Regions from separate parts of the Pseudomonas sp. S2_F03 genome, predicted to be linked through region 1. Evidence: predicted binding sites of a transcription regulator. Region 1 holds the regulator's gene; each other region holds the start of a gene.
The links. Region 1 encodes FliA, which starts transcription of late flagellar genes. Its sites were predicted from a motif close to CTAAAGTTTNNNNNNNNNNNGCCGNTAA; they were not measured.
Positions count from the first base shown of each region.

Region 1 (3,276 bases):
TGCAGCTTGAAAGCCTGGCCGGACGTGGCATCAAATCAAAAAATTATCTGGTATTGGCAACCACCAGCCAGAAACAGGTTCTAACAGCCGCTTATCACAGTTACAAGCGCTGCGGGCTCGCTGGCTGCATCCTGACTAAACTGGATGAAACGGCAAGTCTGGGCGAGGTGTTAAGCCTGGCGATCAGTCATGAGTTACCGGTGGCCTACCTGACTGACGGTCCGCGGATTCCGGATGATTTGCATCTGCCGCGTCGTCATCAACTGGTCAGCCGTGCCGTCAGCGTACAAATGCAGGAAGAACCCAGCGAAGAAGCCATGGCTGACATGTTCGCTGATATTTACCACAGCCCGACCAAGCAGGTTGGCTAAGGTAGTAATGAACAGTTTTTGTACCTACATCGATGGTCTGCCATGCATTGTTCCAATTGCGAACGCGCAGCCAGTAATGTGGCCTCCGTCTATGCAAGACAAGGTAAAGAAATAACATGGGCAGCATGCATCCCGTACAGGTGATCGCGGTGACCGGCGGCAAGGGTGGCGTCGGCAAGACTAACGTGTCAGTGAATTTGTCGCTGGCCCTGGCTGAGCTCGGCCGTCGCGTCATGCTGTTGGACGCTGACCTGGGCCTGGCGAACGTTGACGTCCTGCTGGGACTGACACCCAAACGTACCCTGGCCGACGTGATCGAAGGCCGCTGCGAGCTGCGCGACGTTCTGTTGCAAGGGCCGGGCGGTATTCGAATCGTTCCGGCGGCGTCCGGTACACAGAGCATGGTTCACCTGAGCCCGGCGCAACACGCCGGCCTGATCCAGGCGTTCAGTGATATTGGCGACAACCTCGACGTACTGGTCATCGACACCGCTGCAGGTATTGGTGACTCGGTAGTCAGTTTTGTTCGAGCGGCCCAGGAAGTATTGCTGGTGGTCTGCGATGAGCCCACCTCGATCACTGACGCCTACGCGCTGATCAAATTGCTCAACCGCGATTACGGCATGAACCGCTTCCGTGTCCTGGCCAACATGGCCCAGAGCCCGCAAGAAGGTCGCAACCTGTTCGCCAAGTTGACCAAAGTCACCGATCGCTTCCTCGACGTCGCCCTGCAATACGTCGGCGCGGTGCCTTACGACGAAAGTGTGCGCAAGGCCGTGCAGAAACAGCGCGCCGTGTACGAAGCCTTCCCGCGTTCCAAGTGTGCCCTGGCGTTCAAGGCCATCGCTCAGAAGGTCGATACCTGGCCGTTGCCTGCCAACCCGCGTGGGCACCTGGAGTTTTTCGTCGAGCGCCTCGTGCAACAGACCGCAGGACCCGTCCTATGACAGCCAGTGGCTACAACCTCTACAAGAAGTCGGCGCGTGACGCGCAGTACGAGCTGATCGAGCGTTACGCGCCACTGGTCAAACGCATTGCTTACCACTTGCTGGCGCGTCTGCCAGCCAGTGTGCAGGTTGAAGATTTGATTCAGGCCGGGATGATCGGCCTGCTGGAAGTATCGACCAAATACGACGCCAGCAAAGGCGCGAGTTTCGAGACGTACGCGGGCATACGAATCCGCGGCGCAATGCTCGATGAAGTGCGCAAGGGGGACTGGGCGCCACGTTCGGTCCACCGAAATACCCGCATGGTCAGTGACGCAATTCGCTCTATTGAAGCTAAAACCGGCCGTGACGCTAAAGATCACGAGGTTGCGGCCGAACTCCAATTGAGTCTCGACGATTATTACGGGATTTTGAACGACACCCTGGGCAGCCGCCTATTCAGTTTCGACGATCTGTTGCAAGACGGCGAACACGAAGGGCTGCACGAGGATGGCGCGAGTGCTCATCTCGAACCGTCACGCGATCTGGAAGATGAACGCTTCCAGGCGGCGCTGGCGGACGCGATTGCCAATTTGCCGGAGCGCGAGCGACTGGTGTTGGCGCTGTACTACGACGAAGAGTTGAATCTCAAGGAAATCGGTGAGGTCCTGGGGGTCAGCGAATCGCGGGTCAGCCAGTTACACAGCCAGTGCGCGGCCCGCTTGCGGGGGCGTTTGGGGGAGTGGCGAGCGCGCTGAAGGCAGTGTGGGGACACTGCGAACGTGGCTGGTGCGGTTTTGAACGGCACCGGTTGCGATCTGTTGTGCTCCAGACAGTCATCGAATGCATTGCCGGATTGATTGAAATGGCGCGTCCAGGTGCTGGGCGCGTTTAAGACTGCTTGGAGGTCGAATTGGACAAGAACATGAAAATCCTCATCGTTGATGACTTCTCAACGATGCGGCGGATCATAAAAAACCTGTTGCGTGACCTTGGGTTCACCAACACGGTCGAGGCCGACGATGGCACTACTGCCATTCCGGTTCTCAACAGCGGGAGCATCGACTTTCTGGTAACGGACTGGAACATGCCTGGCATGACCGGTATCGACTTGCTGCGTCACGTGCGCGCCGATGAAAAGCTCAAGCACCTGCCGGTGCTGATGGTGACCGCTGAAGCCAAGCGCGAGCAGATCATTGAAGCAGCCCAGGCCGGTGTAAACGGCTACGTGGTCAAACCCTTCACGGCCCAGGCGTTGAAAGAAAAAATCGAGAAGATTTTCGAACGCATCGGTTGATCCACTGCGCCACGGGGGAGCTATGGAGCATAAAGAATCTTCACTGGGCGATTTTGAATCGACCCTGAAAAAACACGCCGTCGAACTGGTCGCCAGCCTTGAAAAAGGCAGGTTCGGCGAAGCTGTGCAACTGATCCATGAGCTCAATCAGACCCGTGACCGCGGCCTGTATCAGGAAGTGGGCAAGCTCACTCGCGAGCTGCACAGCGCGATCGTCAACTTCCAGATTGACCCGAACATGCCGCAAGCCGAGGAAGTGTCACAGATCACGGACGCCACCGAGCGCCTGGGGTATGTGGTCAAGCTCACCGAGGCCGCGGCCAACCGCACCATGGACCTGGTGGAAAGCGCCACGCCGCTGGTCAACAACCTGAGCGAAGAAGCCCAGGCGTTGAGCACCGACTGGAGCCGGTTCATGCGTCGTGAAGTCGGGGCTGAAGAGTTTCGTGAACTGGCCCGTCGGGTCGACGGTTTTCTGACTCGCAGTATCGAAGACAACCGCATGGTGTCGAGCAACCTCAACGACATCCTGCTGGCTCAGGATTACCAGGACCTCACCGGTCAGGTCATCAAGCGTGTGACCCAATTGGTCACCGAAGTTGAAAGCAATTTGCTCAAGCTCGTACTCATGGCCAGCCAGGTAGACCGCTTTGCGGGTATCGAACATGACCGTGAATCGATG
Region 1 covers NZ_CP162759.1:4,745,195-4,748,470, forward strand. Annotated here, with positions in the region: gene flhF (flagellar biosynthesis protein FlhF) at 1-371, shown strand, start outside; gene fleN (flagellar synthesis regulator FleN) at 488-1,318, shown strand; gene fliA (RNA polymerase sigma factor FliA) at 1,315-2,055, shown strand; gene AB4N76_RS22170 (chemotaxis response regulator CheY) at 2,223-2,594, shown strand; gene AB4N76_RS22175 (protein phosphatase CheZ) at 2,617-3,276, shown strand, end outside.

Region 2 (3,276 bases), 290 kb from region 1:
CATGGGTGTGTTGCCGTTGCAGTTCAAACTCGATCAGAACCGCAAGATCCTGAAACTGAGTGGTAAAGAGACGCTGGATATCCTCGGATTGACTGGCGTAGAGCTGACGCCGCGGATGAACCTGACACTGGTCATCACCCGCGAAGATGGCAGCAAGGAAAAGATCGAAGTGCTGTGCCGGATCGACACACTCAATGAAGTCGAGTACTTCAAGTCCGGGGGGATCTTGCATTACGTGTTGCGGCAACTGATTGCCTCTTAAGCGCTTGCTGACACAGACACCGCCTTCGGGCGGTGTTTTTGTTTGTGTCGCGCGCGCCCCTATAATCCCCCCGCTTTTGTAGGCTCGGCACAAAACCACTGAGGCCCGAGGCGTTCCGCAAAATTTGTACACAAGGACTTCATATGCTCGCCCTGCCATGGAGCTACCTGGCCCTGCTCTCCCTCGGCTACACCCTCGCTTTGACCTACGGCCAACTTGGCTGGATGGCCGTTGTTTCGGTGGCGTTGCTGCTAGTGGCCGGTGTTGCCGTCCGCCAACAAAAACTCCTCATCGCGCACTACCTCGGTCACGGTCTGTTCGTGATCCTGGCCCTGGCGCTGGCATTGCACTGGCTTCCCGGTTTCTATAACGGTCGCGGCATTGCCCCTCAACGCCTCACCGACGATGCCGTGCCTTTTTCAATGTATTTGAATCAGGACAAACCCCTGATCGGCTTCTGGCTGCTATTGGCTTGTCCGTGGATTGTCGGCCGGCATTCTTTACGACTTGGAATCTACGCCACTGCCCTCGCCCTGACGCTCAGTGCCGCGCTGGCCTTGGGTGGCGCGTTGCTGTTGGGCATGATCAGTTGGGCGCCGAAGTGGCCGGATCACGCCTGGCTGTGGCTGCTGAATAATCTGCTGCTGGTCACCCTCGTGGAGGAAGCCCTGTTTCGCGGGTATCTGCAGGGTGGCCTGAGTCGTCGCTTCCAGCACCTGCCCCATGGCGAAAACCTCGCCTTGTTAATGACCTCATTGCTGTTTGGCCTCGTGCATCTGGGGGCGGGCTGGCAATGGGGGCTGCTGGCCAGTCTCGCCGGTGTCGGGTACGGCCTGGCCTATCGCTTCGGCGGCCTGGGTGCAGCCATCGCCACCCATTTCGGCCTGAACCTGCTGCACTTCGCGTTCTTCACTTATCCCATGCTCGCGGGCTGAGGCAATTCTCGTTTTGCGACGCACTGCTGATTATTAAAAAATAATTTCAACTAATGCCTGCCACCGCCGACAACCTTTCAAAGCCTTGCAGATTGAGAAAGCCATGCGTAACAACCAGCCCATTACACAACGCGAACGGACCTTCCCGGCCCAGCAACGGTTGATTTCCACCACCGATGCCAAGGGCGTGATCACCTACTGCAACGACGCGTTCGTGGAGATCAGCGGGTTTTCTCGTGAGGAACTGGTCCGCGCACCGCACAACCTGGTCCGTCACCCCGACGTTCCGGCCGCGGTATTCGCGCACATGTGGGACACACTCAAACAAGGCTTGCCATGGATGGGCATCGTCAAGAATCGCTGCAAAAGCGGTGATCACTATTGGGTTAACGCCTACGTGACACCGATTTTCGAAGGCAAACAGGTGATCGGTTACGAGTCGGTGCGGATCAAGCCCACTGCCGAACAGATCCAGCGTGCCGAAGCACTCTACCAACGCATCAACCAAGGCAAGTCGGCCATCCCCTCCACTGATAAATGGCTGCCGGTGCTTCAGGACTGGCTGCCGTTCATTCTGGTCAGCCAGCTAAGCTTCATGATCGGGGCCACGTTGACGTCGCAATGGGGTTTTGCCCTGGCCGCCGGCCTGTCGGTGCCGCTGGGCCTGATGGGGTTGAGCTGGCAACAGCGCGGCCTCAAGCGCCTGCTGCGCCTGGCCGAACAGACCACGTCCGACCCGCTGATCGCGCAGATGTACACCGACAGCCGTGGCGCTCAAGCGCGACTGGAAATGTCGATCCTCAGCCAGGAAGCTCGCCTGAGAACCTGCCTGACCCGTCTGCAGGACACCGCCGAGCACCTGACCGATCAGGCGAAACAGTCCGACGCCCTGGCGCACAACAGCTCCAGCGGCCTGGAACGCCAGCGCGTGGAAACCGAGCAAGTGGCCACCGCCGTCAACCAGATGGCGGCCACCACTCAGGAAGTCGCCAGCCATGTACAACGCACCGCCGACGCCACGCAGGAAGCCAATCGCCTGACCGGTCGCGGCCGCGACATCGCCGGGGAAACCCGCGAAGCCATTCAGCGCCTGTCGGTGGTAGTCGGCGAAACCGGCCTGACCGTGACCCAATTGGCCAAGGACAGCGACGAAATCGGCGGCGTGGTCGACGTGATCAAAGGCATCGCCGACCAGACCAACCTGCTGGCTTTGAACGCGGCCATTGAAGCGGCCCGCGCCGGTGAAATGGGGCGTGGTTTTGCGGTGGTGGCTGACGAAGTCCGCCAACTGGCGCAACGCACCAGCGAATCCACCGGGCAGATCCATAGCCTGATCGCCAAGCTGCAACAAACTGCCAGCACGGCCGTGCAGACCATGGAAGCCGGGCATCGTCAGGCTGAAGAAGGCGTGGCACGGGTGCTGGAAGCGGACCAGGCGCTGGTGGGCATCAGCGAAGCGGTGGCCAACATCACCGACATGACCACCCAGATCGCGGCAGCGACCGAAGAGCAAAGCGCGGTGGCCGAAGAAATCAGCCGCAACATCAGCAACATCTCGCAATTGGCGGACCAGACGTCCGAGCAAGCGCAGAACTCGGCATTGCTGAGTGAAGAACTGACGAAGACCGCGAATACCCAGTATTCGTTGGTGGAGCGGTTTAACCGCTGATTGCACTGGTGAGACCAAAAACCCGGACAGCGAAAGCTTCCGGGTTTTTTGTGGCCGCTCTGAAAGGTGTGCATCCAGGACTGGCCTCATCGCGGGCAAGCCCGCTCCCACAGGTTCTGTGTCGGGGATGCGATGTATGCCACGCAGTGAAAAACTGTGGGAGCGGGCTTGCCCGCGATGAGGCCATAACGGCTGGCGACAATCTCACTGAAGAAACGCGACAACCTTCCCCGCCGCAGCCGCCAAATGCTGCTCATGCGTAAACCCGGACGCCTTCAACGGCTTCAAGTCATGATCCCCCGCCGCCAGCCACATCACCTCGATGTTCGGCGATAGCGCGTAACCCTCGACCGCCTCCCGATTGCCCAGCGCATCCCGCTCGCCCTGCACAATCAACGTCCGCGTCTTCA
Region 2 covers NZ_CP162759.1:5,038,932-5,042,207, reverse strand. Annotated here, with positions in the region: gene acnA (aconitate hydratase AcnA) at 1-262, shown strand, start outside; gene AB4N76_RS23545 (CPBP family intramembrane glutamic endopeptidase) at 406-1,197, shown strand; gene AB4N76_RS23540 (methyl-accepting chemotaxis protein) at 1,301-2,866, shown strand; gene AB4N76_RS23535 (alpha/beta fold hydrolase) at 3,071-3,276, opposite strand, start outside.
Region 2: AB4N76_RS23540 (methyl-accepting chemotaxis protein) is a predicted target of FliA. The motif match lies at 1,243-1,270, and genes of this name have one in related genera.

Region 3 (3,276 bases), 1.6 Mb from region 1:
GGTACAGGTTCGGGTTCGGGTTCAATTCAAGGTTCAGGCAATCACCGAACCTTGAACCGCCCCATGATCGAGCTCACCCGCGCATTGGCTTCCAGCAATTGCCGGGTATTGAGCTCGCTGGCCTGACCACTCTTCACCAGTTCTTCCACCATGTGGCGGATCTGCACCATGCTGCGGTTGATCTCTTCGGTGACCGCACTTTGTTGCGAGGCGGCGGTGGCGATCTGGGTGCTCAGGCTGTTGATGTGGCTGACGGAACCGGCCATTTCATCCAGGCCGGAGTTGACCCGTGCTGTCGCATCGGCGGCGGACTGGCAACTGGCCTGGGTGTTTTCCATCGCACTGACCGATGAGCTGACACCTTGGGTCAGGCGCGTCAGCATTTCATTGATCTGCGAGGTGCTGTCCTGGGTGCGGCCGGCGAGGGCGCGGACTTCATCGGCAACCACCGCAAAGCCCCGTCCTTGTTCACCGGCCCGCGCGGCTTCGATGGCCGCGTTGAGCGCCAGCAGGTTGGTTTGCCCGGCGATGGCACCAATGACCCCGAGAATCTCGGTGATGCGTTGGGCGTCCTGCTGCATGCTTTCAACCTTGTGGGTGGCGCTCGCCACCTCTTCGATCAATGCAATCACGCTGCTGGACGCTTCGCCGACCACTACCCGCGAACGGTCGGCGTTTTCGTTGGCGCGCTTGGTGAAAGCGGCCGTCTCGGCAGCGTTTTGCGCGACGCTTTCAGCGGTCGAACTCATTTCGGTGATGGCGGTGACGGTCTGATCGGTTTCCGAGGCATGACGCACCAGAATCTGACTGGTATGCGCCGAGGTACGTTGCAGATTGTCGAGGCTGGAAGCCATTGCGCCGGTGGCCTGGGTCACTTCACCGATCATGTTCTGCAAGTAGACAAGAAACGCGTTGACCGAATGACCGATGGCGCCCAGTTCGTCTTCGGCGCGAATGATGATGCGCTTGGTCAGGTCAGCGTCGCCGGTCGACAGCGCATCGATATTGCCCTTGAGGATTTTCAAGCGCTGGACCAGTTGGCGGATCGCGTAGATCTGCAGCATTGCCAGCAGGATCACCATCGGAATTTGCAACAGGCTCAATGTGCTCAGGACGTCATCGCGCTGGGCGGTGATCAGTTTGGTCGGCAAGGCCGTGGCGAGAAACCACGGCGAGCCTTCGATCGGGCGCATGAAGAAGGTGCTGTCTTCACCGTTGTTATCAAATTCGACGCGCTGCGACGGGTCGCGGTTTTGCAGGCCGGCTTTCACTAGGTTGGCGAACGGCGAGTTGCCTGCCAGTTCACTGATGTTTTTCAGGACAATCGGGCCGCTGATGCGCGAACTGTTGCTGATGATCTTGCCATCGGCTTCGACGATCAGCATTTCAGCGCCGAGGTCTTTCTCCTTGCGTGCGATCAGGTCGTTGAAGAAGCCCAGCGTCACGTCGATGGTCGAAACACCGTACGCCACGCCATTTTTCTGAATGGCCATGGCGCAGTTGGTGCGTGGCTCGGCGCTGGCGTCATCTTTGTAGGCTGCCGCCCAGGCGCATTGGCCTCGCGGTGTTTGCATGCCGCCCTTGTACCAGGCCTGGTCGTAATAGTTCGGCGCGGCGTCGCTGTTCCAGAAGGCATTGGCCGCCAGCTTGCCCGAGGCGTCGCGGTGCCAGAAAGTGCTGAACTTGTTTCGTCCGGCTTCGCGCTGGCCGGGCAATGGCCAGATCCCGCCACCGAACACTTTCAATTCACCGTACTGATCCACCAGGCCTGGCAACACCGTGTCAATGGCGGCGCTGTCGAGCAAAGGAATGGTTTGGGTAATGCTGCGCTGCTGGGCCTGAACCTTGTTCAGTTCACCCTGAATTTGCTGGGCGACTTCGGCGATGCGATTGAGGGCGACCTGTTCCTCGGTATGGCGCAGTTTAGGCGCAACCAACTGGCTGATGCCGGCCACCGTCAGGCCAAACAGCAGCAGGATAAACAGCACCAGAAATAGTGTGTAGCGACCCTGAATCGTACGGAATGGGGGCATGGGACCGGTCCTTGTGTGCAGCACTTTTATTATTGGGCTTGGATTAAGCGGCGGTGCTTCGTCGGGCTATCGGCCTGCGCAGGGATAGCTTTAGGTACGACCGTCCAAGGTTGGGAGGTGTGATAGCGAGGCGTCAGGCACTGAGCGTATCGAGTCTGAAATAAACGAACTAACCAAGACGTACAAAGAGCCTGTTCAGTTGTTCATACGCTTTATGGACAGTGTGTTTAGAGCAATAAAACTAAACACTTGATCGTTTGTATCTGAAATGTACGGAAATTGTAAAAATATGGAATAAGTTGTTGGTGTGGCCAGTTGCCACGCCGATACTCGCCGACTTTAAACTCGGTCGGACAAGGAGTTGTTTATGGTGACGCAGTCGGGAGTTCAGTCATGACTATCGGCTATACCGGGGGCTGGACGGCCAAGGCCGGTCTGCTGATTCAGAACACAGGTAGCAACGGCAAGCCTGTAGACGCAAAACGCCAGGGTCAAGCAGATGCTGGCATTGGTGGGCACCAATCCCAACGCGCTGAATACGGCGAAAATGGATGAACAAAAACTGCATAGAAACGTTAAAGGCTTCGACCCGGCCAATGTTTCGTCGAAACAACTGGGCAATCTCGCCGCCTTCTTACGAGGCAGAGGGCTTATTTCTGATATCACCTCGATGACATTGATGAACGCCGGTGACAAGTTTGACCGGTTCGGGGTACAGAACGACCCGGATGCGAAGTTTAATGCGCTGGAATACTTTGCCACCCAACTGGACACCATCCAGAACAACAGCATCAAAGGTGACAAGTACGCCGTTGGCCTGATCCCGGAATACAAGACGGCTATTTACGTGCTGCAGAACTTGCACACTTATGGCAAAGGCAACGGAACCACGGTCCCTACGGACAAGGGCGTCAACGCCAAGGCATGATCGGTTGCCGGCCCGTTCCGGACAACGAACGGGCCGGCAATGTTGTCAGCGGTCAAGCAACTTCATGACTTCCTCCGGGTAGCGCAAGCCTGCCGTCGCATTTGCCGGAAAGATTCCTTCCAGCGCTTGCAACTCGTCGCGGCTGAGTTTTACCTCCAGGGCGGCGACGTTTTCTTCAAGGTATTTACGCTGCTTGGTCCCTGGAATCGGAATCAGGTAGTCACCTTGCGCCAGTACCCAGGCCAACGCCAACTGACCGGCTGTCACGCCTTTGTCTGCCGCCAATGTCTGTACCTGCTGCACCAGCAACAGATT
Region 3 covers NZ_CP162759.1:6,337,488-6,340,763, reverse strand. Annotated here, with positions in the region: gene AB4N76_RS29735 (methyl-accepting chemotaxis protein) at 42-2,033, opposite strand; partial or broken gene AB4N76_RS29730 (hypothetical protein) at 2,427-2,961, shown strand; gene AB4N76_RS29725 (aldo/keto reductase) at 3,007-3,276, opposite strand, start outside.
Region 3: AB4N76_RS29735 (methyl-accepting chemotaxis protein) is a predicted target of FliA. The motif match lies at 2,100-2,127, and genes of this name have one in related genera.